DNA from 2 places in the Spirillospora sp. NPDC047418 genome. Region 1 is predicted to be linked to the other one. Evidence: predicted binding sites of a transcription regulator. Region 1 holds the regulator's gene; the other holds the start of a gene.

Evidence for each region. The regulator HrcA, encoded in region 1, represses chaperone genes, less so after heat shock. The targets are predictions, from matches to a motif close to TTGGCACTCTCNNNNNGAGAGTGCCAA.
Region 2: a site for HrcA is predicted at 2,239-2,265, ahead of ABZ806_RS02830 (FmdB family zinc ribbon protein). Genes of this name have one in related genera too.

The regions. Positions count from the first base shown of each region.
Region 1 is NZ_JBEYTW010000007.1:79,933-83,337, reverse strand. Features, by position in the region: gene dnaJ (molecular chaperone DnaJ) at 1-687, opposite strand, end outside; gene hrcA (heat-inducible transcriptional repressor HrcA) at 690-1,703, opposite strand; gene ABZ806_RS06380 (DUF3097 domain-containing protein) at 1,908-2,720, shown strand; gene hemW (radical SAM family heme chaperone HemW) at 2,717-3,405, opposite strand, start outside.
Region 2 is NZ_JBEYTW010000003.1:157,883-161,287, forward strand. Features, by position in the region: gene ABZ806_RS02825 (MMPL family transporter) at 1-1,489, opposite strand, end outside; gene ABZ806_RS02830 (FmdB family zinc ribbon protein) at 1,830-2,201, opposite strand; gene ABZ806_RS02835 (potassium/proton antiporter) at 2,337-3,405, opposite strand, start outside.

The DNA of each region.
Region 1 (3,405 bases):
CTGGATGTGGATGCCGTTCTCCACCCCGGCCGGGATCTTGACCTTGACGGTGCGCCGGGTGCGGACCCGGCCGTCGCCGGAGCACTCGGTGCACGGGTTGCGGATCACCGACCCGAAACCGCCGCACGCCGGGCACGCCCGCGCCGTCATGACCTGGCCGAGGAACGAGCGCTGCACCTGCTGCACCTCGCCCCGCCCGTGGCACGTCTCGCACGTGTCCGGGTGGGTGCCGGGCGCGCAGCCCGACCCCTCGCAGGCCGCGCAGGCGACCGCGGTGTCGATGGACAGCTCGCGGGTCGTGCCGAACGCGGTCTCGCCGAGGTCGAGCTCGACCCGCAGCGTCGCGTTCCGGCCGCGCCGCGCCCGCGACCGCGGGCCGCGCGACGTCGACGTCCCGAAGAAGGCGTCCATGATGTCGCTGAACGGGAACCCGGCGCCGCCGAACCCGCCGGCGCCCGCACCGGCCCCGGACGCGAACGGGTCCGCGCCGAGGTCGTACATCTCCCGCTTCTTGGGGTCGGAGAGCACCTCGTACGCCTGGGTGATCTCCTTGAACTTCTCCTGGGTCTCCGGATCCGGGTTGACGTCCGGGTGGAGCTCGCGCGCGAGCCGGCGGTAGGCCTTCTTCACCTCGTCGGCGCTGGCGTCGCGCCGGACGCCCAGGGTCGCGTAGTAGTCGTTCGCCACTTTCACGACCCCGCCAGGATCTGTCCCACGTAGCGTGCCACTGCCCGTACCGCTCCCATCGTGCTGGGGTAATCCATGCGTGTAGGCCCGAGCACTCCAAGCCGGGCCAAGGTGAGGTCGCCCACCCCGTAGTCCGCGGCGACGACCGAAGTCGATCTGAGGCCCAGGTCGGGATTCTCGGTGCCGATCCGCACCGTAACTGTAGAGGAGTCTCCGGTCTCGCCGAGCAGCCGCATGAGGACGACCTGTTCCTCAAGGGCCACCAGCACCTCCCGCAGGCTCGCGGAGAAGTCCACGGCGGCGAGGTTGGCCGCCCCGGCGAAAACGATCTTCTCCTCGTGGTTCTCGACGAGCGTCTCCAGCAGGACCGACAGCACCGACGCCGCGACCGGCCGCTCGTCCGGGCCCACCTTGTCCGGCAGGTCCGCGACGGCGGTCGGCACGTCGCCGAGGCCGAGTCCGTCCAGGCATGTGTTGAGCAACGCCCGCAGGTGCCCGATCGATTCCTCGGAGATGCCGGCGGGCGTCTCGATGACCCGCTGCTCGACCCGGCCCGTGTTGGTGATCAGCACGAGCAGCAGCCGCTGCTCGGCGACCGGGACGAGCTCGACGTGCCGCACCGACGAGCGCGTCAGCGACGGGTACTGGACGACGGCGACCTGCCGGGTGAGCTGCGCGAGCAGCCGCACCGTGCGGCCGACGACGTCGTCGAGGTCGTAGGCGCCGGACAGGAACGTCTCGATCGCGCGCCGCTCGGCGACCGACAGCGGCTTGATCGTCGACAGCCGGTCGACGAACAGCCGGTAGCCCTTGTCGGTGGGGACGCGCCCGGCGCTGGTGTGCGGCTGGGCGATGTAGCCCTGCTCCTCCAGCACCGCCATGTCGTTGCGGATGGTCGCCGGCGACACCCCGAGGTTGTGCCGGTCCGTCAGGGCCTTCGACCCCACCGGCTCGTTGGTGGAGACGAAGTCCTCGACGATGGCGCGCAGGACCGCGAGTTTCCGGTCGTCCAGCACGGCGTCACCTCCCTCGTCCGGCCGGCCTCCCGCCGCTGGCACTCCTTACTCCTGAGTGCCAAGTGTACGGCCCCGGAGGCCGATCGGCGTGCCCGCGCACTCCCCGCACGGCTGCGTGATCCTATCCACATCGGGCGCGGGCGCCACGCCGAGGGACGAGGGGCGACGCCGCGCGGCCGCCGCGCCGGGTTAATGTGCGGACCCGTGCGCAGTAAGAACTACGGAAACGACGTGCTCGCCGGCGACTGGCGCAGGCCCCGCAAGGGCCAGATCCCCGAGATCCCGGCCGAACCCGGGCTGGTCGCGGAGGACCCCGGCAGCGGCTTCTGCGGCGCCGTGGTCGGCTGCGACAAGTTCGGCGTCACCCTGGAGGACCGGCTCGGCAAGCGCCGCGTCTTCCCGCTCACCAAGGCGGGCTTCCTCATCGACGGCACGCCGGTCACGCTGGTCAGGCCGGCCGCCGGGCCGCAGGGGCCGGCGCGGTCGGCGTCCGGCTCCGTCGCCGTCCGGGGCCTGCGCGCCCAGGTGGCCAAGGAGAGCCGCATCTACGTGGAGGGCCTCCACGACGCCGAGCTGGTCGAGAAGATCTGGGGCCACGACCTGCGCGTGGAGGGCGTCGTCGTGGAGTACCTCGAAGGCGTCGACGACCTGCCCGCCATCGTCGAGGAGTTCGGCCCGGACGAGGACCGCCGCCTCGGCGTCCTCGTCGACCACCTGGTGGAGGGCTCCAAGGAGTCCCGGATCGCCGCCCGGGTGTCGTCGCCGCACGTCCTCGTCACCGGGCACCCGTTCATCGACATCTGGGAGGCCGTCAAGCCCGCCGCCGTCGGCATCCGCGCCTGGCCGCGCATCCCGCGCGGCGTCCCCTGGAAGGAGGGCGTCATCGCCGAGCTCGGCTGGGGCGACAACACCGGCGCCGCCTGGAAGCGGATCCTGAACTCGGTGAACACCTACACCGACCTGGAACCCGCCCTCCTGGGCCGGGTAGAGGAGCTCATCGACTTCGTCACGGTCTAGGTCAGGTCGCGGACGACGGCGTCTCCCAGGAGGCGGCCCTTGAGGGTCAGGACGGCTCGGCCCTCGGCGTAGTGGGCCGGGTCCAGCAGGCCCTCGTCTACTGCTCTGCGGGCCGGCTTGTCGGCCAGGAGGTCGGTGGGGCAGCCCTGGGCCAGGCGCAGTTCGAGCATGATGCGCTCGATGTGGCGGTCTTCGTCGGTGAGGATCTCCCTGGCGTGGGCGGGCGTCGTGCCCCCGGCCAGGCGGGAGGCGTAGGCGGCGGGGTGCTTGACGTTCCACCAGCGGGTTCCGCCGACGTGGCTGTGCGCCCCCGGGCCGACGCCCCACCAGTCGGCGCCCGTCCAGTAGAGCATGTTGTGGCGGCAGGCGGCGGAGGGGTCGGCGGCCCAGTTGGAGATCTCGTACCAGTGCAGGCCGCGGGCGCTCAGCGTCTCGTCCGCGATGAGGTAGCGGTCGGCCATGGCGTCGTCGTCGGGGGCCGTCAGTTCGCCGCGCCGCACCTGGGCGGCCAGCCGGGTGCCCTCCTCGACGATGAGCGCGTAGGCCGAGACGTGGTCGGGTTCGCAGGCCAGGGCCGCCTCCAGGGAGGCCCTCCAGTCGTCGTCGGATTCGCCCGGCGCGCCGTAGATCAGGTCGAGGTTGACGTGCTCGAAGCCCGCCCTGCGCGTCCAGTCGACGACCTGCG
Region 2 (3,405 bases), on a different contig from region 1:
CGTGCACGGCGGCGCGCAGCCGGTCGATGGTCGTGCGGGCGGCCGCGCTGTCGGCCGGGTCCTTCAGCACCGCCTCGTACTTGACCAGGCCGTTCACGGTCATCGGCGGTCCGAGTTCGGCGACGCCGGACGTCCCGCGCACGGTCTGGGCGATCTGCTCGGACGCCGGGGCCCGGCCGATGACGACGGCGGGGGAGCCCGACCCGGCCGGGAAGTGCCGGGCGACGGACGCGGAGCCCTTCACCGAGTCGGGTGTGCCGGTGAACTGTCCAGCGTCCGACAGGCCGTCCGCCTTGAGCGTCCCCAGCCCGAGGGTGAGCACGACCAGGCCCAGCATGGTGACGGCCCAGAGCGCGCGCGGGCGCCGGCCCACCAGGGCGGCCACGCGGCTCCACACGCTGTGCTCAGCCTCGTACGCCTCCGGCTTGAGGTACTTCTCGTCGTACCGGGGGACGAGCGGCCAGAACAGCCAGCGGCCGAAGATGACCAGGAGGGCCGGCAGCAGCGTGGTCATGGCGGCGAGCGCGGTGAGGACACCGGCGGCGGCGACCGGGCCCAGGCCGGACGTCGAGTTCATGTCGGCGAGCAGCAGGCACAGCAGGCCGACCGCGACCGTCGCGGCGGACGCGATGATGGCGGGCGCCGCGCGGCGCAGCGCGAAGGCCATGGCCTCGTGCCGGTCCTCGTGGCGGTGGAGTTCCTCCCGGTAGCGGGCGACGAGCAGCAGGGCGTAGTCGGTCGCGACCCCGAAGACGAGGACGGTCAGGATCCCGGCGCTCTGCCCGTTGACCGTGAGGTCGGCGTACTTGGCGAGCAGGTACACCGTCGACTGGGCCAGCCCCAGGGCGAAGACGGCACTGAGTACCGGGACGAACCACAGGATGGGGCTGCGGTAGATGAAGAGCAGCAGGACGATGACGACGAGGCCCGCGGCCATGAGCAGGAAGCCGTCGAGGCTCTGGAAGACCTCGAACATGTCGGCGCCGCTGCCGGCGGGTCCGGTGACGTGCGCGGCCAGCCCGGGAGGCCCGCGCTTGGCGATGTCCCGCGCACTGTCGACGGCTCCGGTGATGTCCTCGTCGGTGAGCGGCACGAACGTCTGCAGGGCCTTGCCGTCCTTGGACGCGAACGGCCCCTGCACCTGCTGCGCCCCGGGGAGCTTCTGCAGTGCGGTCACGTCCGAGGCGGCCTTGGCGCGGTCCGCCGCGGTGAGCCCGCCGGAGCGCTCGTAGACGATGACGGCGGGCATCGTCTCGTCCTTGCGGAACTGCTCCTCCATCTGGACGACCTGCGTGGACTCGGCTCCGGCGGGCAGCCATGCCGCCGCGTCGTTCTCCTCCACGTCGCCGAGCTTGCCGGCGAGCGGACCGAGTGCCATCAGCAGGACGACCCAGACGGCCAGGACGGCCCACTTGCTGCGTCGTCCGGCGACGAGTCCGGCCAGCCGGCGGGCGGGTGGTCCCGGCGGGGCCGGGCTTGGTGCGCTCATGTTCTTCTCCCGAAGGCGCTGCAAATCAAGATATGTCGCGTTGCCTCAGACTCTCTCGATCGGCGAGAAAAAGTCAAGTACTATCGCGAGATTCCGAGGCGGTGGACGGCGGGCGTCAGGCGATGGGGGCCCGAACCGCGGGGGCTGGACTCCCATCCCCTCAATCGTCGCCAGGGGGACGCGTCCGCGCCTCCGGCGTGAGAAGTGAACGCGGCTACTTCGCGCGGGGCATGAGAAAGCCGCCGACTACCTCTTGAGATGTAGCCGGCGGCCGGAACGCCGAAAGCCGGGGGACCCGCGGATGGGATCCCCCGGTGGGCGTCAAGAAGGTCCTAGGAGGTCAGGCGACCTTTTCGGACGAGGACTTGCCGGACGACTTGCCCGACGACGAGGAGTCGCCGCCGGACGACGACGAGGACGGCGAGTCAGCGGACGACGAGGACGACGCGCCCGAGTCACCGCCCGAGGAGCCGCCGGACGACTCGCTCGACGACCCGTTGGACGACGAGCCCACGGTCGAGGACGACTTGCCGGAGCCGCGGCTGTCCGTGCGGTAGAAGCCCGACCCCTTGAAGATGATCCCCGCCGCGGAGAAGACCTTGCGGAGCCTGCCGCTGCATGCCGGGCATTCGGTCAGCGCGTCGTCGCTGAACTTCTGCACGACCTCCAGCGGCTCGCCGCACTCGGTGCAAACGTACTGATACGTCGGCACGGTTCCTCCTAGCTGACTCAGCCCGGCGGAGTCCGGACTGGCACTCACTTTGAACGACTGCTAATGGTACTCGCGTGTGGAACACGATTCTCCCCCGGCCTGTTCCCCGGCCGGTCGGGGAAGCCCGTGCGCAGGTCACGCGCCGGTCTCGCCGAACCAGCCGGCCAGCCTGCCCTTGCGGCTCACGGCGCGCAGCCGCCGCTCGGCGGCCTCGCGGACGGAGTCGGTGGTCACGACCAGGAGGGTGTCGCCGGACTGCAATGGCGTCGTGGGCTCGGGGACGAAACTCGTCCCGTCCCGCACGACGAGGGTGACGGACGCGCCGGGCGGCAGCCGCAGCTCGAAGATCTCCACACCGCTCAGCATCGAGTCGGCCGGGATCCGCACCTCCAGCAGGTCGGCGTGCAGCTCCTCCAGCGGCGCGGCCTCCACGTCCAGCTCGCGGGGCTGCTCGTCGTCCTTCAGCCGGCACCAGCGCGCCACCAGCGGCAGCGTCGGGCCCTGGAGCAGCGTGAACAGGACGACGATGTTGAACACGATCGCGAACAGCCGGTCGGCGCTCGGGACGTCCGCGACCATCGGGATGGTGGCGAGGACGATCGGCACGGCGCCGCGGAGCCCGGCCCAGGACGTGAAGACCTTCTCGCCCCAGCTCAGCCTGAACCCGATCGTGGACAGCACGACCGATACCGGACGGGCGACGAGCAGCAGCACGAACCCGATGACGAGCGCGGGCACGATCTGGCCGGGGAGGTCGCCGGGGTCGGCCAGCAGCCCGAGCATCACGAACAGCCCGATCTGCGCGAGCCAGCCGACGCCTTCGGCGAAGCCGCGCGTGGCGGGACGGTGCGGGAGGCGCGCGTTCCCGAGGACGACGGCGCTGACGTAGACGGCGAGGAACCCGCTGGCGTGCAGCAGCGAGGCCGCGCCGTAGGAGCCGACCGACAGCGACAGGACCGCGATGGGGTAGAGCCCGGAGGCGGGCAGCGCGACGCGCCGCAGGCCCTGCGCGCCCAGCCATCCGACGGCGATGCCGATGACGGCGCCGGCGGCGAGCTCGTAGACCATCACGCCGAGCAGTTCGGCCAGGTTGGGGGCGGCGCTATGGGCGCTGAGCGTGACCACGATGATGACGACGGGGGCGTCGTTGAAGCCGGACTCGCCCTCCAGCAGGCCCATCAGCCGCGAGGGCAGGGGCAAGCGC